4 regions of the Janthinobacterium sp. PLB04 genome follow, and region 1 is predicted to be linked to each of the others. Evidence: predicted binding sites of a transcription regulator. Region 1 holds the regulator's gene; each other region holds the start of a gene.

Evidence for each region. Region 1 encodes sigma-54, which starts transcription at its own class of promoters, with help from an activator protein. Its sites were predicted from a motif close to TGGCANGNAANCTGCTTT; they were not measured.
Region 2: LSO07_RS04625 (TorF family putative porin) is a predicted target of sigma-54. The motif match lies at 2,693-2,710, and genes of this name have one in related genera.
Region 3: glnA (type I glutamate--ammonia ligase) is a predicted target of sigma-54. The motif match lies at 2,254-2,271, and genes of this name have one in related genera.
Region 4: LSO07_RS02350 (EDSAP-1 family PEP-CTERM protein) is a predicted target of sigma-54. The motif match lies at 3,240-3,257, and genes of this name have one in related genera.

The regions. Positions count from the first base shown of each region.
Region 1 is NZ_CP088968.1:813,419-820,801, forward strand. It holds gene LSO07_RS03485 (KdsC family phosphatase) at 1-270, shown strand, start outside; gene lptC (LPS export ABC transporter periplasmic protein LptC) at 313-924, shown strand; gene lptA (lipopolysaccharide transport periplasmic protein LptA) at 950-1,531, shown strand; gene lptB (LPS export ABC transporter ATP-binding protein) at 1,531-2,286, shown strand; gene LSO07_RS03505 (RNA polymerase factor sigma-54) at 2,291-3,769, shown strand; gene hpf (ribosome hibernation-promoting factor, HPF/YfiA family) at 3,839-4,201, shown strand; gene LSO07_RS03515 (enoyl-CoA hydratase/isomerase family protein) at 4,337-5,422, shown strand; gene rapZ (RNase adapter RapZ) at 5,423-6,286, opposite strand; gene hprK (HPr(Ser) kinase/phosphatase) at 6,608-7,383, opposite strand, start outside.
Region 2 is NZ_CP088968.1:1,056,990-1,064,372, forward strand. It holds gene LSO07_RS04600 (hypothetical protein) at 1-299, shown strand, start outside; gene LSO07_RS04605 (hypothetical protein) at 296-772, shown strand; partial or broken gene LSO07_RS04615 (YifB family Mg chelatase-like AAA ATPase) at 1,232-2,161, opposite strand; gene LSO07_RS04620 (accessory factor UbiK family protein) at 2,272-2,520, opposite strand; gene LSO07_RS04625 (TorF family putative porin) at 2,791-3,558, shown strand; gene LSO07_RS04630 (P-II family nitrogen regulator) at 3,570-3,908, shown strand; gene LSO07_RS04635 (ammonium transporter) at 3,920-5,455, shown strand; gene gshA (glutamate--cysteine ligase) at 5,660-6,958, shown strand; gene gshB (glutathione synthase) at 7,057-7,383, shown strand, end outside.
Region 3 is NZ_CP088968.1:1,489,673-1,497,055, reverse strand. It holds gene glnL (nitrogen regulation protein NR(II)) at 1-69, opposite strand, end outside; gene LSO07_RS06505 (DUF4124 domain-containing protein) at 75-584, opposite strand; gene glnA (type I glutamate--ammonia ligase) at 741-2,156, opposite strand; gene LSO07_RS06495 (rhodanese-like domain-containing protein) at 2,541-3,002, shown strand; gene LSO07_RS06490 (TAXI family TRAP transporter solute-binding subunit) at 3,078-4,430, opposite strand; gene LSO07_RS06485 (glutathione S-transferase family protein) at 4,561-5,166, shown strand; gene LSO07_RS06480 (hypothetical protein) at 5,163-5,543, opposite strand; gene LSO07_RS06475 (transglycosylase domain-containing protein) at 5,604-7,383, opposite strand, start outside.
Region 4 is NZ_CP088968.1:560,055-567,437, forward strand. It holds gene LSO07_RS02340 (type II secretion system F family protein) at 87-1,025, shown strand; gene LSO07_RS02345 (LytR C-terminal domain-containing protein) at 1,037-2,098, shown strand; gene LSO07_RS02350 (EDSAP-1 family PEP-CTERM protein) at 2,163-3,152, opposite strand; gene LSO07_RS02355 (hypothetical protein) at 3,364-3,738, opposite strand; gene LSO07_RS02360 (hypothetical protein) at 3,901-4,212, shown strand; gene LSO07_RS02365 (dodecin) at 4,240-4,446, opposite strand; one part of gene LSO07_RS02370 (IS3 family transposase) at 5,461-5,716, shown strand; one part of gene LSO07_RS02370 (IS3 family transposase) at 5,716-6,623, shown strand; gene LSO07_RS28445 (hypothetical protein) at 6,690-6,779, shown strand; gene LSO07_RS02375 (SDH family Clp fold serine proteinase) at 7,151-7,383, opposite strand, start outside.

The sequences.
Region 1 (7,383 bases):
GACAAGCTGACGCCGTTTCGCGAACTGCTGGCGCTGACGGGCTTGACAGAAGAGCAATGCGGCTATATCGGTGACGACGTCATCGATGCGCCCATCCTGAAACGCGTCGGCTTTGCCGTCAGCGTGCCGGGCGGACGCCCGGAAGTGCAGGGCCTGGCCCACCATGTGACGCAGGCCGGCGGTGGCCGCGGCGCGGTGCGCGAGATCTGCGAATTCCTGCTGCGTGCCCAGGACAATTATGCGCGCGTCATGGCGCCGTTCCTGGAGTGAGGCGCGCCGCCTCGCCAGTGACATTTGAAAGAGTGAAGCCCTATGCGTAAGCCAGGAGGCGCCCATCGCTGGCGCATGATTTTTACCGTGCTGGGCGCGGTTGTTGTCGCGCTGGGCAGCTTTTGGCTGCTCGAGGTGATGAACAAGAATAGCCAGGACATCACGGCCAGCAAGCATCTGGATGAGCCCGACTATTTCATTACCAATTTCAGCATGGTGCGCATGGACTTGACGGGAAAACCCAGCTATATCGTGTCGGGCACCAAGCTCACGCATTATCCGCTGGACGATTCGTCCGATATCGACCGGCCCTTCGTGCGCAAGCTCACGCCAGGCATGCCACCGATGAACATGAATGCGGAACTGGCGCATATCGACCAGGACAATACCCGGCTGCAACTGCACCGCAATGTCGTGATCGACCGCGTGGCCAGTCCGAAGGCGCAGAACCTGACAGTCAAGACGGAAGCGCTGACGGTGTTCCCGGATGAGGAAAGAATGGAAACGGACGTGCCTGTCGATATCCTGACGGGCACCTCGCGTCTCAATGGCATCGGCATGAAAGCGAATAACGCCACCGGCGTGGTGGAAGTGCAGAATGCGCTGCGCATGGTCCTCCCGCCGAAACCGCGCCCGGCCGCGGCGGCAAAATGACAGAATGAAACAAGGAAACCATACTATGAAGAACATCTTGCTGTTGACCGTATTTTCCCTGGCCATCATGGGCGTGGCGCATGCCGAGAAGGCCGATTCCGAGAAGGAAGCCGTCATCACGGCACGCAGTGGCCACGTCGATGACATCAAGCAGGTACGCACCCTGACGGGCGACGTCGTGCTGGTCAAGGGGACCCTGACCATGAAGGCGGGCCGCGCCGTGATCACGGAAGATCCGCAAGGCTACCAGTTCATTACCTTCTGGGCCGATCCCGGCAAGCTCGCCACCTTCCGCCAGAAGCGCGATGGCGCGGGCGACCTGTGGGTGGAAGGCGAAGCGGAGCGCGTGGAATACGACAACAAGACGGAAGTGGTGAAACTGTTTTCCAGGGCCAAGCTGACGCGCCTGGAAGGCACGAAAGTGACCGACGTGGCCAATGGCGCCTTCATCTCGTATGACAGCCGCAAGGAAGTGTTTGCGATGGAAAATTCCAACAGCGGCACCAGCACCCCGGATGGCGGCAGCGTGCGCATGGTGATCCAGCCGAAAACCAAGGCACCGGCGGCGGAGAAAGCGCCGGCCACGCCTGCGCCAGGAAAGAAATAATGGACAATACTCGTTGCGGCAGCACCCTGATCGTTCGCGGGCTGCAAAAAACCTATGGCAAGCGGCAAGTCGTGCATGATGTCTCGCTGCAAGTCGAATGCGGCGAAGTGGTGGGTTTGCTGGGCCCGAACGGCGCCGGCAAGACCACCTCGTTCTACATGATCGTCGGCCTGGTGCCGTCCGATGGCGGCAGCATCGATATCAGCGGCGTGGACATCTCCAGCCTGCCGATCCACCGCCGCGCGCAGATGGGCCTGTCCTACCTGCCGCAGGAAGCGTCCGTCTTCCGCAAGCTGACGGTGGAAGACAATATCCGCGCCGTGCTGGAAATCCAGACCGTCGAAGGCCGTCCGCTGACGAAGGCCGAGATCGAGGTGCGCCTGGATAAATTGCTGGCCGACTTGCAGATTGAAAAGCTGCGCGAGAACCAGGCCCTGTCCCTGTCGGGCGGTGAGCGCCGCCGCGTGGAAATCGCCCGCGCGCTGGCCACCGATCCCCGTTTCGTGCTGCTCGACGAACCGTTCGCCGGCGTCGATCCGATCGCCGTGATCGAGATCCAGCGCATCGTGCGTTTCTTGAAGGAGCGCAATATCGGCGTGCTGATCACCGATCATAATGTGCGCGAGACGCTGGGTATCTGCGACCGTGCCTACATCATCAACCAGGGCTCGGTACTGGCGTCGGGACGCCCCGACGACATCATCGCGAACGAGTCGGTACGCCGGGTCTATCTGGGCGAACACTTCCGCATGTAAGCCAATGAAACAATCATTGCAGCTGCGCACTTCGCAGCACCTGGCACTGACGCCGCAGTTGCAGCAATCGATACGCCTGTTGCAATTGTCTACCTTGGAATTGCACCAGGAACTAGAGCAACTGCTGACGGACAATCCCTTGCTCGAACGCCTCGATGATCCGCTCGACCGTTCGCTGCGCCTGCTGTCCGATGGCGCCTTGAGTTCCACGGCCGCGCCGGCCGAAGCGCCGCCCCAGCCGCCGGGCCAGGAAGCGCCCGCAGCGCCGGCCGAAGCGGAAACCTTTGATGGCGATGCCGGCGAGGGTCCGGCCGCTGCGGATGGCGGCGACAGCGACTGGAGCGAGGCGAGCCGCGGCAAGGCGCCCGACGACGAGGATTCGCGCCCGCAACTCGAAGCCCATCACTGCACCCTGCGCGAACACTTGATGGAGCAGATGCGCGTGACGGTGCTTGAATTGCGCGACCGCGCGCTGGTCGAGCTGATCATCGACGCGCTCGACGACAATGGCTACCTGGAAGAGTCGCTCGACGACATCCTGGCGCGCCTGCCGGAAGAGCTGGAAATCGACGCCGACGAGATGCGCACGGCCTTGTCTCTCTTGCAAAGTTTCGATCCGCCCGGCGTGGGCGCGCGCAATGCTTCCGAATGCCTGGCGCTGCAAATCAAGCGCTTGCCGCACATCGCCATGGTGACGCGCCGCATGGCCCTCGTCATCGTGGAAAAGCACCTGGCCTGGTTTGCCCAGCGCGATTTCAACAAGCTGAAAAAAGCCCTCGATTGCGACGATGAAGACTTGCGCGAAGCGCAGACGGTGATTCGCCAGTGCAATCCGCATCCGGGCGCCGTGTTCGCCTCGGACGTGTCCGATTACGTGGTGCCCGACGTCGTCGTCAAGCGCGCGCGCAATGGCTGGCAAGTCACGCTGAACAACGATGTCATGCCGCGCCTGCGCGTCAATGCCATGTACGCCAACTTGCTCAAGCAGGGCAAGGGCGAGGGCGCCATGGGCGCACAGTTGCAGGAAGCCAAGTGGCTGATCAAGAATATGCGTCAGCGCTTCGACACGATCCTGCGCGTGGCGCAGGCGATAGTAGAAAGACAAAAGAACTTTTTCTCGCATGGGGCCGTTGCCATGCGTCCCCTTGTGCTCCGTGAAATAGCTGATACACTAGGTTTACACGAGAGTACTATCTCGCGGGTAACAACTCAAAAGTACATGCTGACCCCGCACGGCATGTTCGAGTTGAAATATTTCTTTGGTAGCCACGTCGCCACCGAAGCGGGGGGCGAAGCGTCATCGACGGCGATACGGGCATTGATCGTGCAACTGACAGGAGCAGAAGACCCTAAAAATCCTTTATCCGACAGTAAGATTGCGGACATGCTGGGGGAACAAGGCATGGTGATTGCGCGACGTACTGTTGCCAAATACCGGGAAGCGTTGAAAATTCCGCCAGTGAGCCTGCGTAAGTGTTTGTAAGTTTTTTTCGGTTCCTCTGCGGGCCGGATAGGATGGACCGCACGAACCCGATCATCTTTAGGAGTGTGTATGAATCTCACCATCAGCGGACATCATCTCGAAGTGACACCAGCCATCCGTGAATACGTACAAACGAAGCTGGAGCGCGTGAAACGTCATTTCGATCAAGTCATCGATATCGCCGTGATTCTGACCGTGGATAACCTCAAAGAGAAAGAAAAACGTCAAAAGGCTGAAGTCAACCTGCGTTTGAGCGGCAAGACTGTCTATGTGGAAAGCTTGGCGCACGACCTGTACGCCGCGATCGATACCCTGATCGACAAGCTCGATAGGCAAGTGATGAAATACAAAACCAAAGTGCAAGGGCACGGTAAAGAGGCGATCAAGCATCTGCCAGACAACTCCGAGGAAGAAGCCGTCGTCGCCGTCTAAGGCCACCCGCTTCCAGCAGTTGTGATCAACTAAGGGCGCACATCTTGCGCCCTTTTTTGCGCCTGGACCTTTTGAGCGCAATGTTCGCCGCGCAGGGGCTAAAATGTTTGCACTTTCACTTCTTTCCTGCCTGCCATGAGCGATTTCGTCCAGACTTCCATCCGCAACCGCACGGGCCATATCGTGCTCGACCGTCCGAAAGCCTTGAATTCCCTGTCGCTGGAGATGGTGCGCGCCCTGAGCGCGGCCTTGCTGGCCTGGCGCGACGATCCGCAGGTGGATGCCGTGGTGATCCGCTCCAGCAGTGAAAAAGCCCTGTGCGCCGGCGGCGACATCCGTTTCTTTTACGATGCGGGCCTGGCCACGCCGCAAGGCGGCAGTGCCTTGCTGGAAGATTTCTTTACGGAAGAATATGCTTTAAATCATTTAATTCATTTCTACCCGAAACCGTATATCGCCGTGATGGATGGCGTGGTGATGGGCGGCGGCATGGGCGTGGCGCAAGCCGGGCCGGGCAACCGCCTGCGCATCGTGACGGGCCGCACGCGCATGGCCATGCCGGAAGTCAATATCGGCTTGTTTCCGGACGTGGGCGGCAGTTATTTTCTATCCCGCCTGGCCGGCCAGCTGGGCCTGTACCTGGGCTTGACGGGCTTGACGATCAACGCGGCCGATGCCCTGTACACGGGGCTGGCCGATGTCTACGTGCCTGAGGCGCAGATGGGGGCGCTGCTGGACCTGTTCGAATCGACGCGGGGCGAGGCCTTGCCGGTGGCCATCAAGGCGCTGGCGGCGCCTTTCCAGGCCGAGGCGGGGGTATCTCCCTTGGCCACGGCGCGCGCGGCGCTGGACCGCCATTTCAGCGCCCCTTCCGTGGCCGCCATCATGGCCTCGCTGGCGCAGGATGACAGCGCGTTCGCGGCCAAGGCGCTGGCGGCCATGCGCCTGCGTTCGCCCTTGATGATGTCGGTGACCCTGGAATTGCTGCAGCGGGGCGCCCACCTGGGCGTGGCCGATTGCCTGCGCCTGGAGCGCACGGTGGTACGTCATAATTTCGAACATGGCGAAGTGCTCGAGGGCGTGCGCGCGCTGGTGGTCGACAAGGACAATGCACCGCGCTGGAACCCTGCCAACCTGGACGACGTCGATGCGGCCATGGTGGCGCGCTTCTTTGCCCCCGTCTGGCCAGCCGCGGCGCATCCCCTGCGCCACCTCGACTAATTAGCTGCGTTCGCGGTGGCGCAGGACGACGCGCTCGTTGGGGCCGAAATACTGCGCCAGCCGCTCCGCCATGTACACGGAGCGGTGCTGGCCGCCCGTGCAGCCCAGGGCCACCGTCAGGTAGCTGCGGTTGTCGGACTTGAATGACGGCAACCATTTCTCGATGAAGGCGCGGATGTCGGCCAGCAGTTCCAGCGCGCTCGGCTGCGCGTCGAGGAAGGCGATCACGGGCGCATCGCGGCCGTCGAGCGGGCGCAGCGCGAGGTCGTAATACGGATTCGGCAAGGCCCGCACGTCGAAGACGAAATCGGCGTCCAGCGGCACGCCCAGCTTGAAGGCGAACGATTCGAAGAACAGGGTCAGCGGCGCGCGTTCGGAGGCGACGATATCCTTGATCCAGGCGCGCAGCTTGTTGGCGCTCAGTTCCGACGTGTCGATCACATGGCCCAGCTGTTCGATGGCTGACAGGCGTTCGCGTTCTTCCGAGATGCACTCGATCAGCGTGCGGCGGCTGGCCGGATTCTGGTTCGGACGCAATTCGTGCGACAGCGGATGGCTGCGCCGCGTTTCCGAGAAGCGCGCCACCAACGAATGCGTGGTGGCCGTCAGGAACATGACCTTGACGTCATGCCCCTGGTCGCGCAGCAGGGCCACATTGTGCGGCAGGCTGGTCAGCGACTCGGCGCTGCGCGCATCGACGGCGACGGCCAGTTGCGGTGTACCTTCGTCGAGCAGGGTCTGCACCAGGCTGGGCAGCAAGGCCGGCGGCAGGTTGTCGACACAATAGTAGCCGGTATCTTCTAGCACATTGAGCGCAACGGATTTACCGGAGCCGGATATTCCGGTGATAAGGACGATATGCATACGCCGATCATACAATAAAGATCGGCGCTCCGCTTCCAAGGCAATTATCTTTACAAATTATTGCAATTTGGAATGTGATATTGCCGGGATTGGCAGGGCGCTCTCGTCACGACCGTAGGTCGGCTTAGCGCGTCGCGCGTAAGCCGACACCGCGGCATGGGCCAACAATGTCGTCGGATTACGCACGGCGTTGCCGCGCTAATCCGACCTACTTGCTAATCGCCACTCATGGCGAGTCGTTGGTGCAGCAGGGAATTCACGCAGCACAGCTGCGTGCCTGCATAACGGTTCGCCCTTGCAAGGGCGAACTCCTTGGCAACATTAATCGCCACTCATGGCGAGTCGTTGCCGCTCCATGAACTCCTGCAAGGTATCGATGCCGCGCAGTTGCAAAATCGTGTTGCGCACGGCCGCTTCCAGCAGTACGGCGATGTTGCGGCCGGCGGCGACGGGGATGACGACTTTGCGCACGGGCAAACCCAGCACGTCTTCCGTGGGGAACAGGAAAGGCAGGCGCTCGACTTCCTCTTCCAGCGCGTTGCGGCGCACCAGATGCACGATCAGTTTCAGGCGCATCTTGCGGCGCACGGCCGTTTCGCCAAAGATGGCTTTGATATCGAGCAAGCCCAGGCCCCGCACTTCCAGCAGGTTTTGCAGCAAAGGCGGGCAGCGGCCTTCGATCATGTTGGGCGCGATGCGCGAGAATTCGACGGCGTCGTCGGCCACCAGGCCGTGGCTGCGCGAAATCAGTTCCAGCCCCAGTTCGCTCTTGCCCAGGCCCGAATCGCCCGTGATCAGCACGCCCACGCCCAGCACGTCCATGAACACGCCATGCATGATGATGCGTTGCGCCAGCTTTTTAGACAGATAGACGCGCAGGAAGTCGATCACTTGCGCGGCCGGCAGCGGGGTGGAGAACAGGGGAATGTTTTGCTCGTCGCAGATGGCGAGGATGTCGGGCGGCGTTTCCAGCCCTTGCGCGATGATCAGCGCGGGCGGACCGCCGGCGATCAGCTCGCCGATCACGTGGGTGCGCGTGTTGACCTTCAGGCGCTGGTAGTAATTGATTTCCTGGTGGCCGAAGACCTGGATGCGGC
Region 2 (7,383 bases), 240 kb from region 1:
GGGAGGAATCGAGCAACCTGCTGTCCCGGATCGAAGCGAAGCGCGCGCGTGAGGTCGCGCAGGAAGCAGAAGTGCGTGCAACTAAGAGTGCCGTCTCATTCCAAAGCGCCAAGCTCAACGAAACAGCCATAGCACTTGTTGAACTGGGCGAGGCTCGAAGTGCAAAGGACAAGGCTGGGTTTTACTTTGCTTACATGACAGAGGTTCGTAAATTGATCGAGAAAGATAGCGAAGCGGCAGCACAGAAGCAGGCCGATTCGGCCAAAACCCTCAACGAGACTGTGAAGGATAAAAAATGAGCGATAAAGACAAGGTGGGCGGAGACTTTCTCACGACTCCAGACTTACCCGATGGTACTCCACCGATGCCAACGAGCGAAGGCAGCCTGTACTTAGTTGGGTTGCTCAGCAAGCAGAATGGACTAAACGTGGCACGGGATGCTCTTATTGCGCGGGCGGGCGAGGCTGGCGCCAGTGAGACTGCTTACATAAAAATCCAACTGGGGCAGATCCAATCAGATTACCTAAAGCTCAGTGCGTGGATTAACGCTTACGTGGCCAAGAGCACGCGGTATAAAACCATTACGCCGGACGGACTCGCTGCGATCCGCAAGATCATTGAGCAATTGCAGGCCGTGGTCGCCAAAAAGGAAACCGCGCAAGATATTATCAAGTTGGTGACCAAGCTGCTTAACGAATGGGACGGTAAGCCTGCGGCACCAACTGCGGTGCTAGGTGGAGCGGGAACACCAGCTGCCAAACCGTGCGCATAGTGAGTGCACGAACGGATGGACGTTGGCTAGGTGTGGGGTGTCGGACGGCGCATTAGCGCCAAGGTGCGCGCCATGGGTGTTAACACCGTGCAGGACTTGAAGGACGCTCCGCCCAGCACCATGCGGGCGCACTTCGGCGTCGTGCTGGAGTGCACGTGCAACGAGCTGCGCGGAATTTCTTGCCTGGAGCTGGAAGAGGTGGCGCCTTCACGCAAGGAGATCGTGTCGTCGCGCTCCTTCGGTGCCATGGTCATGACGGTGCACTGCTGGTACCTGTTCTTGAATTACTATTTGACGAGCCTCGAAGTGGTTGAAGAAAGCACTCTCCTAAGCAGTGCTATTTTTTATATGATGTTTCCACATAGAAAAACAAGGTGCTCGTATCGATTTTTGAGTGGGCAACTTCGTGGTCGTTCTGAAATTTTTTGCACAGGACAGGCAGGTGAAATAAGACCTAACAGGCATTTCATCGAGAAACAGCACACCGCAGTGGGCCAGCGAGATTTCTCCCGGGCGCGGCACGTTGCCGCCACCCACCAGTGCCACGCCGGATGCTGTCTGATGCGGGGAGCGATAGGGCCGCCGTTTCCAGTGTTCCACCTTGAAGTGGCCGCCCAGCGAATGCACGGCAGCCGATTCCAGCGCTTCTGCATCGCTCATGGGCGGCAGCACGCCGGGAAAGCGGCTGGCCAGCATGGTCTTGCCTGCGCCTGGCGGCCCCACCATCAAGACGTTGTGACCGCCCGCTGCCGCCACTTCCAGTGCCCGCCGCGCCTGCTGCTGCCCCTGCACATCGGCAAAGTCGGGATACGGAAAAGCGTGCGCTGCCAGCACGGGCTGGTGGCGTTGCAGGGCGGTCTGGCTGGCGTGCGCGGCAAAATGCGCGCAGACCTCGAGCAGGCTGTGGGCGGGATAGATGCAGGCATCGCCGACGAGAGCGGCCTCGTCCGCGTTCGCCTGCGGCAGGATGAAGGCGCGTGGCGCGCCCGACTGGCTGCGTTGCATGGCAAAGGTCATGGCCAGGGCGCCGCGGATGGGACGCAACTGGCCTGAGAGCGACAGTTCGCCCGCGAATTCATAGTGATGTAATTGATCGCCCGGCAACTGGCCGGAGGCGGCCAGGATGCCCAGTGCAATGGGCAAGTCGAAGCGGCCCGATTCCTTGGGCAAGTCTGCTGGCGCCAGATTGGCCGTGATGCGCCGGGCCGGCATTTCAAAGCCGCAGTTTTGCAACGCGGCACGAACACGGTCGCGCGATTCCTTCACTTCCGTATCCGGCAAGCCGACAATCGTAAACGAAGGCAAGCCGTTGGCAAGGTGGACTTCGACACTTACCTCGGGCGCCTCCATGCCGGCCAGGGCGCGGCTTTTCAGGACGGCCAGGCTCATCAGACTCCCCTGTAGCGCGGGCGCGGGCAGGATCAGTCTAGCGTTAGAAACGCCGTCAGGCTTGAGGTATGCCAGCAAGTCCGTCAATAACGGACCCTGCCGGCCGCACTTTACGCCTTGGTGTCGTTCAGGCGCGTTTCCAGTTCGATCAGGCGCAATTCCAGTGCGTCCAGTTTGGCGCGGGTCTTGGCCAGTACTTGCGCCTGGATATCGAATTCCTCGCGCGTGACGAGATCGAGGCGGGCGAAGCCCTGGGTCATCATCGACTTCACGTTTTTCTCGATATCCTTGGCCGGCGAGTTTTCGATGGCTTGATGGATCTTGCCTTGCAAATCGTTAAAGAAGGTATTCATGTCCATGGTCAGTCCTTTTATGGTGCGGCCTGTGCATCGCACCATTGCGGTGCACAGCGGCGTTAATCTGGTGCGAATCTGGGCAAATTCACAATGCTTTAGCAGCCCGTACCCGCATGCCCAGAGGCTTGCAGGGTATGTATGGCCGGAAACGCACCTGTCAAGGTGGCAATGGAGCTGGCACGTATTCTGCTAAAGAAGGTATGAACGCTTTGTGATCTCCAGCCAAGATTTTAAACCTCAACCGCTTTAAAAGTTCAATAAAAGGGAATCGCCATGAAGAATCTGTCCAAGAACATGACTTTAGCTGCAGCGTTGACGCTGGCCATGACCGCCATGTGCGGCAGCGCCATGGCCCAGGATGCAGTGGCGGCGCCTGCTGCGGTCGAAGCCGTGCCTGATAACGTGGTGAGCTATAACGTGGCGCTGACCAGCGACTACCGTTACCGTGGCCTGTCGCAAAGCCGCTTGAAACCGGCCATCAGCGGCGGCGCCGACTATACCCATAACCCGACGGGCCTGTATGTGGGCACCTGGTTGTCGAGTATCAAATGGATCAAGGATGGCGGCGGCGACACCAATCTGGAATGGGATATCTACGGCGGCAAGCGGGGCGAGATCAGCAAGGATTTTACCTATGACGTGGGCGGCCTGTACTATTTCTATCCCTCGAATGGACTGAGCACCAATGCCAACACCTTCGAGCTGTACGGCCAACTCGGCTATGGCCCGATGTATGTCAAATACTCGCATTCGACGACGAATCTGTTCGGTGTCGCCGACAGCAAGAACAGCGGCTACCTCGACGTGGGTGCCAACGTCGAGGTGCACGACGGTTACATCTTGAATTTGCACGCCGGGCGTCAGAAGGTCGAGCACAACGATTCTCTCAGCTACAGCGATTACAAGATTGGCGTGACCAAGGACTTCGGCGTGGCGACCGTTTCCCTGGCAGCCGTCAAGGCCAATAACGTATCGCTGGCTCCGAACGGCAAGAATCTGGCGAAATCCGGTCTCGTGCTGACCGTGTCCAAAACCTTTTAAGCGAGACTGCCATGAAAATGATTACTGCAATCATTAAACCGTTCAAACTGGACGAAGTACGCGAAGCTTTGTCGGCTATCAATGTGCAAGGCATTACCGTCACGGAAGTCAAAGGCTTCGGCCGCCAAAAAGGCCACACGGAACTCTACCGTGGCGCCGAGTATGTCGTTGATTTCTTGCCAAAGACCAAGATCGAAGCGGCCGTCGATGACGCCATTGTCGACCAGGCCATCGAAGCGATCGAAGGTGCCGCGCGTACCGGTAAAATCGGTGATGGCAAGATTTTCGTCTACAACCTGGAACAGGTCATCCGCATCCGTACCGGTGAAACCGGCAACGAAGCGCTCTAAGGGGAATATTGATGCATAAAAATATAACAAAATTGCTAGCTGGGATAGCCTGCCTGTGTGCGTTTGGCATTGCCACGCCAAGCTTTGCCGATGCGCCCGCCAAGACGGAGGCGGCCACAACCACGGCCGTCGCCGCTCCCGCCGTCACGCCGGTTCCTGACGCAGCGCCTGCCGCCGCCGCTCCGGCCCCGGCGGCTGCCGCGCCAGCCGCCGCGCCCGTCGCCAACAAGGGCGACACCAGTTTCATGATGATCAGCACCTTGCTGGTGATCTTGATGACGATCCCCGGCCTGGCCCTGTTCTACGGTGGGCTGGTGCGCTCGAAAAACATGCTGTCGGTGCTGATGCAGGTGTTCATGGTGTTCGCGCTGGTCATCGTGCTGTGGTGTATCTACGGCTACTCGATCGCCTTCACGGAAAAAACCGCCTTCTTCGGTGGCTTCGACCGCCTGTTCCTGAATGGTATCTGGGATCCGGCCAAGGGTACGTTTGCCGCCGCCGCCACCTTCAGCAAGGGCGTGGTCATTCCCGAGTTCGTCTTCGTTGCTTTCCAGGGCACGTTTGCCGCCATCACCTGCGCACTGATCGTCGGCGCCTTTGCCGAGCGTGCCAAGTTTTCCGCCGTGCTGGCCTTCGTCGTGCTGTGGTTCACGTTCGCCTACCTGCCGGCAGCCCACATGGTGTGGTTCTGGACCGGGCCTGACCTGATCACCAGCGCCGCCACCTCGGCCAGCGAAGCCCTGAAAGCGGGCTGGATCTGGCAAAAAGGCGCGCTGGACTTCGCCGGCGGCACCGTGGTGCACATCAATGCCGCTGTCGCCGGCCTGGTGGGCGCCATCATGATCGGCAAACGCGTCGGCTACGGCCGCGAATCGATGGCACCGCACTCGCTGACGATGACCATGATCGGCGCGTCGCTGCTGTGGGTGGGCTGGTTCGGTTTCAATGCCGGCTCCTCGATGGAAGCGGGCGACGTGGCTGCCCTGGCCTTCGTCAACACCTTGCTGGCAACGGCCGCCGCCACCCTGTCGTGGGTGTTTGGCGAGTGGATCAGCAAAGGCAAGCCTTCCATGCTTGGTGGCGCGTCCGGCGCCGTGGCCGGCCTGGTGGCGATCACCCCGGCGGCCGGCTTTGTCGGCCCGATGGGCGGCCTGGTCATCGGCTTGCTGGCCGGTGTCGTCTGCCTGTGGGGCGTGAATGGCCTGAAACGCCTGATCGGCGCGGACGATTCGCTCGACGTGTTCGGCGTGCATGGCGTGGGCGGTATCCTCGGTGCCTTGCTGACGGGTGTGTTTGCTGCGCCACAACTGGGCGGCCAGGGCGTATTCGACTATGTCACCAACAAGATGTCGGCGGATCCGTACTCGATCGGCCACCAGGTGTGGGTGCAGGCGCAAGCGGTCGGCACCACCATCCTCTGGTCGGCCATCGTCTCCGTCATCGCCTATAAACTGGTCGACATCGTCATCGGCCTGCGCGTACCGGAAGAAGAAGAGCGCGAAGGCCTCGATATCACCAGCCACGGCGAGCAAGCGTATCATGGCTAAATAGGCATTATCTGGCATGCCAGCGCCCCGGCGCGGCATGTCCGGCTGGAAAAGGCACCTCATTGAGGTGCCTTTTTTTCGTTGTGGGAATGTAAAAGGTCTTTAAAACAAGGCTTTTGCCCCGATTTGGGGTACTTACACGGTAATATAGTCGGCAGTTCTGTGTGCTTTTTTGAATACTGCACATAATTTAAGGATGTAACTATGGTTCCCCATCTCGTCACGGCCCTGACCGGACCGCTGCTCGACCTCGAAAAAAAGATTCTGGCCGCGACGCCGGCCATTGAGCGCTGGTTTCGCATGGAGTGGCAAGAACACACGCCGCCCTTCTATTGCTCGGTAGACTTGCGTAACGCCGGCTACAAGCTGGCGCCCGTCGATACCAATCTGTTCCCAGGCGGTTTCCATAACCTGGCCACGGAAATGCTGCCCTTGTCCGTGCAGGCGGCCATGGCCGCCATCGACAAGTATTGCCCGGACGCCCGCAACCTGCTGATCGTGCCGGAATTGCACAACACTACGCCGCAGTACCTGCAAAACGTGGCGCGCCTGATGCAAATCTTCCGCCAGACGGGGCTGCACGTGCGTTTCGGCTCCTGGTCGCCCGACATTACCCAGCCGACACCCTTGGCGTTGCCAGATGGCAACATGCTCGTCATCGAGCCGCTCGTGCGCCTGAACAATGGCCGCCGCCTGGGCTTGAAGGATTTCGACCCGTGCACGATTCTGCTGAATAACGACTTGTCGGACGGCATCCCCGATATCTTGCAAAATATTCATGAGCAAAGCCTGCTGCCGCCCTTGCACGCGGGCTGGGCCTTGCGCCGCAAGAGCAACCACTACACGGCTTACGATGAAGTGGTGAAAAAATTCGGCAAGATGATCGATGTCGATCCGTGGATGCTCAACCCCTTCCACGCCAAGTGCAGCGACGTCAACTTCCAGGAAGGCGAGGGCGAAGATGCGCTGGCCGCCAGCGTCGACGTGCTGCTGGCCAAGATCCGCAAGAAATACAAGGAATACGGCATCAAGGAAAAGCCTTTCGTCATCGTCAAGCCCGATGCGGGCACGTATGGCACGGGCATCATGACGGTGCGCGACGCCAGCGAAGTGCGCGACCTGTCGCGCAAGCAGCGTGACAAGATGTCCATCGTCAAGGATGGCAAAGTCGTCACCGACGTGATCATCCAGGAAGGCGTGCCGACCTTTGAAAGCATCAAGGATGCCGTGGCCGAGCCGGTCGTCTACATGATCGACCGCTACGTGGTGGGCGGTTTCTACCGCGTACATGCTGAGCGTGGCGTGGACCAGAACCTGAACGCGCCCGGTTCGCAGTACGTGCCGCTGGCATTTGCCCAGCAGCATGCCGTGCCAGACTTGAAGGCCAAGCCGGGCACGGCCGCGCCGAACCGCTTCTATGTGTATGGCGTGGTGGCGCGCCTGGCCTTGCTGGCCGCATCGCTGGAAATGGAACGCACGGACCCGAATCCCGAGGTGTATTGATCCACCAATGAGGCTTGCCGGGCGCGGCGACTACCGCGCTTGGCGATCTCGGCTAGAATCAAGCATTCCTTATCCAGGCTCCCCCGATTGGACGCACCATGAAAATTGCATTCCTTGCCGACCCGCTGGCAGGCTTCAAGACTTACAAAGATTCCACTTTCGCCATGATGCGCGAGGCGGCCAAACGCGGCCACGCCGTGTACGCCTTCGAACAGAAGGACATGGCGCTGGAAGAGGGCATCGTCACGGCACGGGTACAGCACATCGAGCTGACGGGCGACGAACACGACTGGTACAAGGTGGTCTCCACCGAGGAAGTACGCCTGTCGGCCCTGGATGCCATCATCGAGCGCAAGGATCCGCCGTTCGACATGGAATACGTGTACGGCACGTATCTGCTGGAGCTGGCGGAAAAGCAGGGCGCC
Region 3 (7,383 bases), 680 kb from region 1:
CACGGCTGAAGCGAGCAAATCAAGGCCGGCCAGGTGGGCGGGACGGCTGGAATGGTTGTCTGGTGTCATGTGCTTTACCGAATATTCGCGATCTCGCGTTTCAGGGCCTCGACGTTCTGCTGTGTTCGGCTAATGTTGTCCTTCAATTGCGCCACCCGTTCCTGGTATTTCGCATAGTTGCGCTCATTGCCCTGGCGCTCGGGCTGGCCGGCGTTGAACTCCAGGCGCTGTGCCGCCAGTTTCTGCTCTTCGCTGCGCAATTCATCCTGCAGGATCTGGCGCCGGTCCAGGTCGCGCGCGCGCTGCTCGGCGCCATCGACCTTGGGAAACGCGCCGGCGGCAGGCGCCGCGGTGGCCGCCGCCTGCATGGCGGGCCGGGCAGGCGCGCCGGCCAGCGGCACCGTCTTGCGTGGCGGCTCCGTCATGGCGCCCGGTAAATCGAGCAGCTGGCAATGCGCGCCAGCCCGCTTGTCCGTGTACGTCTTGTGTCCTTGCGCATCGGCGCACACATACAGCTGCCCGTGCGCCTGTGCCGCCGCGCCCAGCAATCCTGCCATCAGCGCCATTCTGTAATGCTTGGTCAATCTTCACTCCTGTCGGCACATGCCGCATCGTTCCTGGGCCGACTATACAACACCGCACGATCACCGCCTTGGCGTACTGCATAAAAAAACGCGGGCAAGACCATCGCCTCACCCGCGTTTTTTATTCACTACCGGCACATTGCCGGCATGGCGCCATTACAGCGAGTAGTACATGTCGAACTCGGCAGGATGCGTGGTCATGCGCATGCGCTGTACGTCCTGCATTTTCAGTTCCAGGTAAGCGTCGATCATCGAATCGCTGAACACGCCGCCACGGGTCAGGAACTCGCGGTCCTTGTCCAGTGCGTCCAAAGCTTCTTCCAGCGAAGCGCACACGGTCGGGATCAGTGCGTCTTCTTCCGGCGGCAGATGGTACAGATCTTTCGAGGCGGCTTCGCCTGGATGGATCTTGTTGGCAACGCCGTCCAGGCCAGCCATCAGCAGTGCGGCGAAGCACAGGTACGGGTTCGCCAGTGGGTCCGGGAAGCGCGCTTCGACGCGGCGGCCTTTTGGATTGGCCACGTGCGGGATGCGGATCGAGGCGGAACGGTTTTTCGCCGAGTACGCCAGTTTCACTGGGGCTTCGTAGCCTGGTACCAGGCGCTTGTACGAGTTGGTGCCCGGATTGGTGATCGCGTTCAGTGCCTTGGCGTGCTTGATGATGCCGCCGATGTAGTACAGGGCGAAATCGGACAGGCCGGCATAGCCGTCGCCAGCGAACAGGTTTTTGCCATCTTTCCATACGGATTGATGCACGTGCATGCCCGAACCGTTGTCGCCAACGATAGGTTTCGGCATGAAGGTGGCGGTCTTGCCATAGCTGTGCGCCACGTTCCACACCACGTATTTCAGGTTTTGCGTCCAGTCGGCGCGCTCGACCAGGGTCGAGAACTTGGTGCCGATTTCATTCTGGCCGGCGCCGGCCACTTCGTGATGATGTACCTCAACCGGGATGCCCAGCGATTCCAGGATCAGGCACATTTCCGAACGCATGTCCTGGAAGCTGTCCACTGGTGGCACGGGGAAGTAGCCGCCCTTGACGGTAGGACGGTGGCCGCTGTTGCCGCCTTCGATGTCCTTGCCGGTCGACCACGAACCTTCGTCCGAACCGATCTTGACGAAGCAGCCCGACATGTCGATCTTCCAGCGCACGCTGTCGAAGATGAAGAATTCCGGCTCAGGGCCGAAGTAGGCGGTGTCGCCCATGCCCGACGATTTCAGGTAGGCTTCGGCGCGTTTCGCGATCGAGCGCGGGTCGCGGTCATAGCCCTTGCCGTCCGACGGTTCGATCACGTCGCACTGCATGAACAGGGTCGTTTCTTCCATGAACGGGTCGATATTGGCCGTGTTTGGATCCGGCAGCAAGATCATGTCGGACGCTTCAATGCCTTTCCAGCCAGCGATCGAAGAACCGTCAAAGGCGTGGCCCGACTCGAATTTGTCCATGTCGAAGTGCGACACGGGAACCGTCACGTGCTGCTCTTTACCACGGGTATCAGCAAAGCGGAAATCAACGAATTTGACTTCGTTTTCTTCTACCATCTTCAAGACTTCTGCGGCTGTCATTGCCATGCGTATCTCCTAAATGAATGTGGGGTGAGCCGACCTTAGTGCGTCTGGGCTGATGAAGCGAAGCAAACATTGCGTGCCACCAAAACTCATAAGGATCATAGCAGATTCCATGCCAGCTCCAGGAGCCCCCTGGTGCCGGCAACAAAATTACTGCCATCCCAGTGAAAGTTTCATGCCCGCGATTTTCCTGCTGCGTTTGCGTCAAATCAAGAATGCACTATGCAAGTGCAAAAAACGAATAACGCACCATTATCGTGCATTTTGTATGAATTTCTGGAAAATGCCTCGTTGTGGTGCAAAGACTGTGCACCATGGTTTCCCGTTTGCGGGGCGCGAACGGCGCACTATAATCGTACACACCTGCCCACTTTCATCGAGGACGCCATGACTACCGCCGCCGACATCCTGACCAACGCCCGCAGCCGGGCCAATGAAGGTACGCCGTATGCCGGCGCCGTCACGCCGCAGGAAGCGTACGACCTATTGCAACTCGACGCTGCCGCCAAGCTCATCGATGTGCGCACGAATGCCGAGCGCGACTGGGTCGGCCGGGTCGACATCGCCGATACCCAGCATGGTGCGGTGCAGTGGGCCACCTACCCGGGTGGCGTGCCGAATCCCGATTTCCTTGCGCAACTGGCCGCCCAGGCCGGCAAGGATGAGGTGCTGCTGTTCCTGTGCCGCTCCGGCGTGCGTTCGCGCCATGCCGCCAAGCTGGCGACGGAACACGGCTACATGAACTGCTTCGACATCCTCGAAGGTTTTGAGGGTGACAAGGACGCCGATGGCCACCGCAAGCAGATCGGCGGCTGGTGCAAGGCGGGGTTACCGTGGCTGGGCGCTTGAAAGCAGGAGTAAAGGAACCGCTGCCGATGACGGCCACGCGTCGTCCGGAGGCAAGTCCCGCCCTGGCTTGATGCTTCAGGCCGGCTCGCCCGCCTCCGCGGCAGGATGCTCGCCCATCAGGGTCAAGATGCGCTTGCGCACGAAATTGATGTGGCTGCGCAAGCCATACAGGCCGTCCGCAAACGACAGCGGTATCGATATCTGGTTGACCATTTCCTCGATCTGGTCCAGCCGTTGCAATTGCGCCGCATAGACTTGTGCGCGCTGCGCTTCCGGCACGTCTTCCAGCGCCTGCTCGACCGTGCGCAGCTGGCCGTACCAGCGGTACACACGCGAGCGTATGCGCCACACGTACAGGGGCGGCACCACGCGCGACAGGGGCAGGATCAAGGCGCCCAGCGCCACCACCAGCACCCACATGCGGTCAAAGAAATTGGCCAGCCAGAAACTCATGTAGCGCTGCAGCACAGGCGCGCCATCCTTGTAGAATTTCAGCGCTTCCGGCGCGACGGGAATCTCCGTGTAGCGCGCGGATGGGAACTGCCCCTGCTGCTGGAACCAGCCCGTGCCGCCATGGATGCCGGCCGCCGCCTGCACGAACAGGTCGACCAGGGCAGGATGCAAGTCTTCGCGCGCGACCAAAGTGGCGGTCGGCGCAATCAGGTGATAATCCTGCGCGGGAATGTTCTGCCCCAGGTCGACGATGCCGCGCGGCAAGACGACGTGCGTGAGGAAAGGCAGGCGCCGCGTGTACGCTTCCGCCTGTGAAAAGTCAAACAGCTTGATGCCCGGCGTTTGCAGCAGCATCTGGATCAGCGGCGCTTCCGGCGCCGAACTGAATACGAGACCGTCGATGCGCCCTTCCAGCAGCTCCACCGTGGCAGGCGTGTTCTGCAAGTCGCTCACCGTCAAGTCCTTGGCTTCGACGCCATTTACGGACAGCAATTGCCGGAACAGGCCGGGCACGCCCGTGCCTTCCGGCCCCAGGTTGATCTTCATGCCCTTCAGTTGCGTCAGCTCCGTCACGGCCTTGTCTTCGCGCAAGAACAGCCAGACGGGTTCCGTAAACAGGCTGCCCAGGGAAATGAGGCCGTGGCGCTCGGCATCGTCGTGTTCCGTCGAGCCACTTTGCACGAAGGCGATATCGGTCTTGCCCGCGTTCAAACGCTGCAGGTTTTCCTGCGAACCCAGCGACGGTTGCAAGGTCACCTTGATGCCGTGCTTGGCCAGGGTGGCCGCATATTTCTTGCCGAACTCTTCGTAGGCGCTATTGTCCTGCCCCGTCGACAGGCTCACCTGGCGTGGCGGCGCGGGGTCGACCAGCCAATAAGCGAGCGCGCAAAACGCGCCGACCAGCAGCAAGGTGGGACCGGCGGTGGCGAGGAAGTCGCGCACGGAAAAGCGGCTGAACGCGAGGATTTTGGACATGTGGTGGCGCATAGGTTTCATGGGTGGCTACGATGCCAAGAAAACCCCAACTATGCAAGGCACTTTCACATGCGCGGCGCGGCCAATTCGGCTACAGTTCTGGATCGCCCACCTGCCTATGGAGTCCCGCATGCTGAAAATTCTTGGAAAAGCCGCTTCGATCAATGTCCGCAAAGTCCTGTGGACGTGCGAGGAACTCGACCTGCCGTATGAACGCGAAGACTGGGGCAGCGGCTTTCGCAGCACGGACGACCCGGCCTTTCTGGCCTTGAACCCGAACGCCATGGTGCCCGTGCTGCTCGATGGCGACCTGGTGCTGTGGGAATCAAACACGATTTGCCGCTACCTGTGCGCCCAGGCGGGCCGCGACGACTTGCTGCCGAGTAATCCGCGTGCCCGCGCGGAAGTGGAAAAATGGATGGACTGGCAAATGGGTGATTTGAACAACAGCTGGCGCTACGCCTTCATGTCGCTGGTGCGCCACAGCCCGGCCCACCAGGATGCGGCGCAACTGGCGACCGGTATTTCCGGATGGAACAAGATGATGGGCGTGCTGGAACAGCAGCTGCAGCGCACGGGCGCCTTCGTCTGCGGCGAAGCATTCACCCTGGCCGATATCGTGCTGGGCCTGTCCGTCAAGCGCTGGCTGATGGCGCCCATGCAGCGTCCCGACTATCCGGCCATCGCCGTCTACCATGCGCGCCTGGAAGATAAAACGGCCGTATTTGCCGGCTAATCGAGTTCGATTGCCTCGACCGTGCCGCCGATGACGTAGCAATCGCCATCGCGGCGCACTTCGTCCAGTGTAGCGGGATCATCGTGCGCATACGTGCCGTCGATATCGACGCACCAGACGTCGCCAAAGCGCAGCAACTTCACGCCGCAGCAGATGCGGTTGATGAAGTTGCCCGGCGTCCTGACCAGTACTTCCCGCACTTCTCCCACCGTGATGGCGACTTTGCGCCAGACATTGCCTTCCAGCCCATGATTTCTTGCGTACAAGACGATGCGTACGGCCTGCACGCCTTGGGACTGGTACATCTGTTCCATCGACACCAGTGAGCCATCGTCAAATCGGTGGTATTGCTGAAAAATCTGCTGCGTCTTGTCCAATTCCACTCCCCAAAAAAAACGCCGGCCTTGCGGGCCGGCGTTCACACAAGCCAGATACTTTTAATTCGTGCACTGCTTGGCCACGCCCTCGGCCGGCGCGGGCGCCTCGATCAACGGCATCAAACTCGGCGCCAGGGACACCAGCAGTTGCACGGGCAAGGCGCTGGTGAAGTCATAGTTCTTCGATTCCGGTCCGCGCACATACGCCGTCATGCTGCCATAGAATCGCTCGCCGATATTGAACACAAATGTCGCCGAGCGGTTCACATAGCGCGACTCGATCAGGCGGCCACCGGCGCCGTACACGTCGAAGCGCTGGTCGCCCGTACCCGTCTTGCCGCCCATGGGGATCGGCACGCCGTCGGCGCCGACAAACGCCGTCTTCGCCCGTTTCGCCGTACCGTCCGACACCACTTCGCGGATGGCCTTGGCCACTGCCTTGGCCACGTCCGGCGACAGCACTTGCTCCGCTTCCACCTTGCTGCCACGCTTGACCATGGTGTCGTATGGCGTATTGGCGGCGAAATGCATGGAATCGATGCGCACGCTCGGTTTACGCACGCCATCGTTGATGATGATGCCCATCAACTCGGCCAGTGCGGCGGGACGGTCGGCCGATGCACCCAGGGTCGTCGCGTATGACGGCACGAGCGAGTCGAATGGATAGCCCATCTTCTTCCACTGGCGGTGGATTTCCAGGAACCCTTCCACTTCCAGCAAGTTGGCGATGCGGCGGTCCTGCGCATGCTTGCGGTGCGTATTGAACAGCCATTTATAGACTTCCTGGCGTTCCTTCTCGCTGGCCGCCACCATCTGCGACAGGGTGGAACCTTCGTGCTGGCGCAGATACGCCACCATCCACAGTTCCAGCGGATGCACATTGGCCAGGTAGCCACGGTCGGCCAGCGACCAGTTTTCCATCGCGTACTGCTGGTACATCTTGGCGACGCGCTCGGGCGGTACTTCGTTTTGCGACGTCAAGTTGGCATTGAGGAAATCGCCGAATTCCGCCACGGTCCCCTTCGGATTCACGGTGCGGAAGATATTCGCCAGGCGCACGGGGGTCGGGCGGATGCTGGCCAACAAAATCTTTTCCTGCTCGTCAACGCTCTTGCCGCGGTATTTCTGATAGAAGCGGTGCAGAAATTCACGCCCTTCCTTGTCGGCAAAACGGCTCAGGTACTGGGCCCGGCGCGGATCATCCGCATCCGCCAGCAGCGAGGCCGAGGAATCGGGACGCGAAAACATGTAATAGCGGGCCACGTCGCGCATCAGGCGCACGAACACCAGGTTGGTCGACTGGCGCAGCGCCTGCTGCAAGGTCATGATGCGGCTGTCGTCGAGCTTGGAGAAGTTGCCGAAATGGTGCAAGCCGCCGCCCGTGAAGAAGCCTTCGCCCGGGTTGCCCGAATATTTGCGTTCCATGGCGGCCGCCAGCATGGCCGGCAGGTTGCGCGCCTCGCCGAGTGCCAACGGTTTCAGATAGGCAATCGCCCACTGCGACAGCATGTCCTTGGGATCGACGGCGATCTTATTCAGCTCGGCGGCGCCCATGCCGCTGTAGCGCTGGTGCAACTGGTCGATGATGTCCAGGTAGGTGACCAGGGTGCGCAGCTTGGCCGTGGAACCGAGGTCCAGCTTGGCGCCTTCGTTGATGTCGAGCGGCTGGTCGTAGTTATCCGTCTGCACGCGCAGCAAGTTGGCTTGATCGCCCTTTTGCAGCAGGGTAAAGCTGTAGACCACGTTGGCCGGGTCGCCATTGCCCAGCATGCCCTTGCCCGTCAGGCCGGCAGCTTTCGCCACCTCCGGATCGCGCAATTCGCGCAAGACCTTGGTGACG
Region 4 (7,383 bases), 250 kb from region 1:
GCGTCGCCTTGTCGTACTTTCGTACTGCCTTCGGCGACACGCCTAGCCCTGAACGTTTTGTCAGTCGATCAACCGGAGGAAATGCCATGACTGGCTCGCAACTGCTGTTTCTGTTGATTGTCTTCGCCGTGGTGGTGGCGCTGGCCCTGCTGGCATGGCTGATCTTCTTTCCTGGTGCCTTGCGCCAGCGCCTGTTCGGTTCCATGGCGCCGGCCGCCAGCGAGGCGGTGGCGGAAAACGGCTGGGTGGAGCGCGTGGCGCGCGTGGCGCAGCCGTTCAGCAAGCTGTCGCTGCCGGAAGAGGGCTGGGAGCGCTCGCCGCTGCGCACGCGCTTCATGAACGCGGGCTGGCGCCAGGCCAGCGCGCCGGCCCTGTACTTCGCGGCGAAGAGCGTGCTGGCCCTGCTGTTTCCCACCGTGCTGGGCCTGTATGCGGCCAGCGCCATGGCGGCGCAGTTGCGCAGCGTGCTGCTGTTGCTGCTGTGCGTCAGCGCCACCATCGGCTATTACCTGCCGAACCTGGTGCTGGCCAGCACGGCCAAGCGGCGCCAGCGCGACATCTTTGAAAACATCCCGGACGCGCTCGACTTGCTGACCGTCTGCGTGGAAGCGGGTCTGAGCCTGGAGCGGGCGCTGGTGAAGGTGTCGGGCGAAATCCATATCAAGAGCGTGGTGCTGGCACAGGAGTTGCAGCTGGTGCTGATGGAAATGCGCGCCGGCTTTTCCAAGGAAAAGGCGCTGCGCAACCTGGCCCTGCGCAGCGGCGTGGAAGACGTCGATACCTTGGTCGCCATGCTGATCCAGTCGGAACGCTTCGGCACCAGCATGGGCGATTCGCTGCGCGTGCATTCGGAAAACCTGCGCGGCAAGCGCAGCCTGCTGGCCGAGGAGGCGGCAGCGAAGATTGCCCTGAAACTGCTGTTCCCGCTGATCTTTTGCGTCTTTCCCACCCTCATGCTGGTGCTCATGGGGCCGGCCGTGATCGAAGTGTATCGCGTGCTCGTGCCGGCCATGGCCAGCCGCTGAAAGGAGCTACCATGCGCTTGACGATTTCCCGCCTGGCCGCCGCCTGTGCCTGTCTGGGCCTGGGCGCGTGCGCCAGCCACACGGCGCACGCGCCGCTGCTGCCGGCGCCGCCCGCTGCCGCTGCCGATGCCGCCTACGTGGCGGGACGCCAGTATTTTGATGCGGGCGACCTGCCTGCCGCGCAAGCGGCGTATGCGCAAGCCTTGCGCGCCGCGCCGCGCCATGTGAATGCGCGCAACGGCCTGGCCGTGCTGCACGCGCAGCGGGGCGAGCACGATGCGGCGATTGCCCATTGGCTGGCCTTGACGCAGGAGGCGGGCACGCCGCAGCCGCAACAGGCATATCTGTTCAGCAATCTCGGTCATGCTTATTATCTGAGTGGACGCGATGCGCAAGCCTTGCCCGCGCTGGAGCAGGCGTGTCTGCTCGACCCGCTCAATGCGCTGGCCTGGCAGCATCTGGCGCAAGTGCTCGAACGGCTGGGGCAACACGCGCGCGCGGCCGTCATGCGGCGCCAGGCGGCCAGCTTGCAGGAGCACGATTTGCGGCGCGACATGGCTGTCTTGCGCAAGGAGGCGCCGCCGCACGGCGTACCCGTGGCCGCGCCGGTGCCGGATGCGCCCGCCATGGCGCGCATCGAGATCACGCAAGGCGAGGGCATGGCCCGCTTGCAGCGTGTGCCGGCAGCCGTGCGCAGCGTGCCCGTCGCCGTTGCCGTACCCCGTCCGCGCCTGGAAATTGTGAATGGCAATGGCGTGCCTGGCTTGGCCGCCGCACTGGCGCGCAGCCTGGCCGGCAGTCCCGTGCAGGTGGTGCGCCTGGCCAATGAGACCAGCTTCCAGGTGGCGCGCACGCGCGTCGAATACCGGCCCGCGCAGGAGCAGGCGGCGCGCCAGCTGGCCCGCCAGTTGGGGATGCAGGTACAAACCCAGGTGCAGACCCAGGCCGCCGATTGCCCTGTCAGCGAGCTGCGCCTGGTACTGGGGCGCGACCTGAGCGATCCGGCCATGCTGCACCGCTATTATCTGCAGCAGTTGCAGCTGGCGCGCCAGGCGCTGGCGCGACTCGGTTAACACGCCTCTGTTGATGCAAAATAAAACGGCGCCCAGGAGGCGCCGTTTTATTTCATGCCGCTGATTATTGTGGCTGGCGGCGCCGCGTAAAAGCCAGGGCCGCCAGTCCCATGCCCAGCAGGAACAGGGTGCCCGGTTCCGGCACGGCCAGGGGATCGATGACGACGATGTCGGTGCGCGTGGACTTGGAAAAGTTCAAGGTGTAGCTGCCAGCCGGCAGGGCGAAATTCGAGGTCAGGGAAAACATCGCAAAGCCATTCGTGAAGGCGCGCCCGGTGGCCGGGTCGTTGGTGCCTGCCGTCATGTTCAGGCTGAACGGATCCAGGCTGCCGACCGTATGGTTGCCGTTGATGTCGCTGCCATTGTTGGCATCGCCATCAGGTGCGAACTGGAAGATCACGCCATCGGCATTCGCGTTCGACAGGCAGCCGACGGGGCTGGCGCTGTTGCAGGAGATATTGAAGATATCCATGATCGACACGTTCGACTTGTCGCCCATGGTCGTCACGCTGGTGCGCAGGTCGCGCCGTCCCATGAAGCTGAAGGTGATGAAGCCGGCGCTCGACAGGGTCAGGTTGACGGAGCCGGTGAGCGTGTCGCCGGCCGTGGACGTGGCGGCACCGACCGTGTTGCGCTGGGCTTCCGCCACGGCGCGCACCGTGGCGCCGCCATTGAGCATGTTGCCGAAGGCATGTGCATCGCCGCGGGCGAACTCCAGGGTGGAACTGGGGCTGGGGGCGTAATTGTTTTGCGGCAAGCCGCTGCAGCCTCCGCCCGAGCACACTTGCAGCACGTCGGCGTTGGCGGCCGGCCCCGTATTGACGGCACGCGGATTGACGGCCACGCCGCCTTCGAAAAACGCGCTGTCGCTGGCATTGCGGTTCGCGCCGGCCAGCGACAGCGCGCCGGCGCTGGTGGTGATGCGGAAATTGTTCAACTCATTGACGGCCAGGCCGTACGCGCCGGCCTGCGCCTGGCCGCTGGCCAGCAGGCTTGCCGCCGCCAGTGCGCCCAGCCAGCCCAGGGTCTTGCTTCGTGTGTGATCGACGTTCATCGCAGCCTCTTATCGTGGTCAGTCTCGAAAAATCCGGGGGACAAAGAATCCAGGATGACTTGCCTGGATTCATCTCGTAGACAGGGATAAGCAGCTTGCGTGCCACACAAAAAAATCACGTGAAATCAATTGCTTGCGCAAAGCGGACCGAGCTGGCGGGAGCAAAGTGTAAGAAAGGCCGACGCCGCTTGGCGGGTGGCGCCGGCCAGCCTCAGGTGCCCCGGTGATAGCCGAGGTGGCCACCGGAATTGCGTGCGCAGCCGCATCCGATGCGCGCCACTTCCTCGCCTTCCGTCAATTTCCAGTTGGTAATCGTTGTGTGATTCCAGTCGATGTCGCTTTTCTTGACAGGTTTGACCGTCAGGGTGCGTGCTTCCGCATCCGTGTACTCCATCAGCTCCTCATCGTCGGCGATGTCGAAATGGCGGTGGATCAGGGAAATGCCGAAGCGGTCGAGCGCGCCATAGCGTTGCAGCACATCGCGCAGTTCGCGAAAGCAGGCGAGATCGTCGGGCAGCAGCGGATCGACGGCGGAAATATCGGCAACGGGCTGCCATTGCATGGCGTGGATGTTCAGGCTGTGCATGATAGGCTCCTGTGCCCCATGATGATAGGCCCAGGCTGGCAGAGGGGCGCTGGCACGCCTGGCGAAATACCCATCATGGACGCAAAGCCGCTGCGGCGCTTGCGCCGGATCAAAGGTGCGGCACATCGCCTCTCGTCCGATCATTGCCCGGTAAAATAGGCCATGGCAAACAAAACCCCCACCTTCCCCGGCGCGCGCACGGGCCGCGGCCAGGTCCTGGCCGTGCTGCTGTCGAACCGCGACCAGTCCGGCGCCGAACCGCTGCAAGGCCGCGTTTCCCTGGCCGCCATCGTCAAGGCGCTCAAACGCAAATACCACTGGCCCATCGAGACGCACAGTTTTCCCGCCAACACGCAGGATGGCCGGGCCAGCTGGGCGACCGTCTACAGCCTGCCGGAAAAGGTCATCGAGACCGCGCTGGAGGCCGGCGGCCGGGAGTGGCTGGAAAGCCGGGGAGCGGCAGGGCGGCGGTGAATGCGCCGCCGGCCTTAATCGATCCGTTTACTCGAGCCGGAAGCCGACCTTGAGCGTGACCTGGAAGTGCGCCACCTTGCCGTCGACGATATGTCCCCGCGACTCGGTCACTTCATACCAGTCCATGTGCTTGACCGTCAGCGCCGCCTTGGCAATGGCATCGCGTATCGCCTGATCGCTGCTCTCGGTCGATGTGCCAACCAGTTCGATCAGCTTGTAAGTGTGTGCGGACATGATATTTCCCCAGATAGGCAAGCCAGACATCGGGAGCCTGCTTTGCGCAAGCACGTGCTCATCTTGCGCCTAAATGTGCGGGACGTCATTGCGCGGTGCAGCAATGCGCGGGCGAGGCTGGCGAAGGCCTGCGTCATGCTGGCGGCATTGCGGTCGATTCAGGCTGCGGCTTTAGTCGAACGTGCGTGGTTACTGGGATGCTACTTTAGTGCTGTGCGAGGATGAAACTTACATAGGGCTGAAAGTCTGCAGACGTTATCCTTCACGCGCCATTTGCTTCAGCGCGGGGGAGCTCCCCGTCTGCCTTACTCCACACTCTGTGGTTGCATAGGCACATCTTATTCGCCCATTGCTGCGCGAGTCAGGGCGCTCTGCGTAGATGGTTACAGATGATCTTGGTTCCAATCTCCTCGGCCATTTTCCACCGTCTGCAGTCATTGGTGAAAAAAATGTTCCTCGCTTCTTACTCCTGCGAAATTGAATGCCGACGTCACACACAGTAACCGCAAATGCACTGAGGTTTGTCACGGTGATACTAAGTCCGATGGACGAAGGCGCGCCACCTAGCGGAATGGCGTGCGCGGGACTCACCCTAAGCTTGACGCGAGATTTATCGAGTCCGTGCCACGTGTTGATGATGCCTAGAACGGCGCCAAGAAATGCTATGGCCAATGTAGTTATTTGGAGCAACGTCACTCCCTGTATTGCCGAACTCAAAGTCTCTACCATGATTGGTCCTCAGATTGCAATGTTGCTATCTTAGCATTTTAAATGGCCTGTTATAAAACGATGCTTTTTTGATTGTCAATGGGAGCCTAGCCTGGCAACGTTCGCATATGCCCAAGTAAGCCTCGAGGAACAGACGATATACAATCAGCGTTCGGAGATTGACGTTACTAGCTATCAGGTCGACTACTGGGCTGTCGACCCATTAGTGACAAGACTCGCGCTGTAGTGGTTTAATGTACCCGGACACTGATTTAGGCGAGAATGCTCGCCATGGACAGGTGTTTGATGAGCAAGCAAAGACGTACGTTTTCCCCTGAGTTCAAACAGCAGGCAGCATGCTTGGTGCTGGATCAAGGATACAGCCACGTGGAGGCAAGCCGGTCGGTCGGCATCGGCGAATCGGTGCTGCGCCGCTGGGTGCAGCAGCTGCAGTTGGAGCGGCAAGGCATCACGCCGCAGAGCAAGGCAATGACGCCAGATCAGCAGCGAATACAGGAACTCGAAGCACGTATTGAGCGTCTCGAGCGGGAGAAGTCCATTTTAAAAAAGGCTACCGCGCTCTTGATGTCGGAAGGGATAGAACGTACGAGGTAATCGATCAGATTTGTGGTGACGAATCAATCGAGTTGATCTGCTCGGTGTTCGACGTAGCGCGGTCATGCCTGTATGCGCATCGGGAGCGCGCCCGGCACATTGATGTTGAGCGCATGGCATTGCGTGGCCGCGTGCACGAGCTGTTCGTCGAGAGTCGCAGTTCGGCGGGAAGCCGCAGCATTATGGGCATGATGCGCGAGGAAGGCACGGCAATTGGCCGCTTCAAAGTCAGTCGTTTGATGGAAGAGCTAGGGCTGGTCTGCAAACAGCCTGGCAGCCATGCCTATAAGCAGGCTACGGTGGAACGGGTCGATATTCCGAACCACCTCAACCGTGAATTCACAGTGGAGGCGCCAAATCAGGTCTGGTGCGGGGACATCACCTATGTCTGGGCGCAAGGCCGATGGTATTACCTGGCTGTGGTGTTGGATTTATTTGCTCGCCGAGCGGTGGGCTGGGCATTCTCGCTACGACCCGATGCCGACCTTGTTGTGCAAGCGCTGGAAATGGCTTACGAGCAGCGAGGTCGACCGCAGAGGCTGCTGTTTCATTCGGATCAAGGTAGCCAGTACGCCAGTCGAAAATTCCGTCAGCGCTTGTGGCGCTATCGGATACGACAGAGTATGAGCCGTCGGGGAAATTGTTGGGATAACTCTCCGATGGAACGGCTGTTCCGCAGCTTCAAAACTGAATGGCTGCCGTCAACTGGTTACATGACGGCACAGGAAGCACAACGGGACATCAGCCACTACCTGATGCACCGGTATAACTGGATACGACCACATCAGTTCAACCAGGGACTGGCACCGGCCGTCGCCGAAAAAAAACTTAACGTAGTGTCCGGGATGGGTTGACCACTACACGCCAGCCAGTACCCGCAGTTCACCGCGCTCTTAGCTCAGATTCGGGAAACCTTGGTGGTGTCTAAGTTGGACCGCCTAGGACGCGATGCTCAAGATACCGGTATCACGGTTAAGTTGCTTGTCGCGTGGGAAAGTGCTCACATCTGACTGCAATTCGGCAAGCTGGACTTAGCTTCCCCTGCCTGTATGGTAGTGTTGGCTATGCTGCTCACTGTTGCTGAGATGAAAGGGGATTTACTGGTGGAGTGCATATATTCGTGCCTCGCTGGTACTAAGAGCGAAGGTTAGACTCTCTAAGGTCAGGTAGCGTGCCGAAATCGTGACTAAATGTGTCTCGCGGATGAGAGCGTCAGCGCCTTGGCGCGGCAGTGTACTGTGTTGCGTGCAAGTATTCTAGATATATAAAAAGCAGAGGCCTAAAAAAAGCCCGCGTTACGCGGGCCTTTAACAATCAAGATTACTTCGTTCCAAATTTTAATGGGGTGGCTGTCTGTTTTTCATAGACCATCCGTGCGAACTCACTTGCCTTCACCATCTGACTCTGTTGAGTCTGCTGCATCTTCTTTAGGCTCGCCTGCTTCGGTGGCGCCTTCGGTACCGTCTTCAGTCGTTCCAATATCAACATCATTCCCTCCTTCATCAACATTGTCATCATTGCGGATAAACAGGGGGCCTACCCCACCTTGTTCACCTAACACGTGCCAAAAATTTTTACAGAAATCGTCTTCTTCAGGGGTTGGTTTTTGAACAT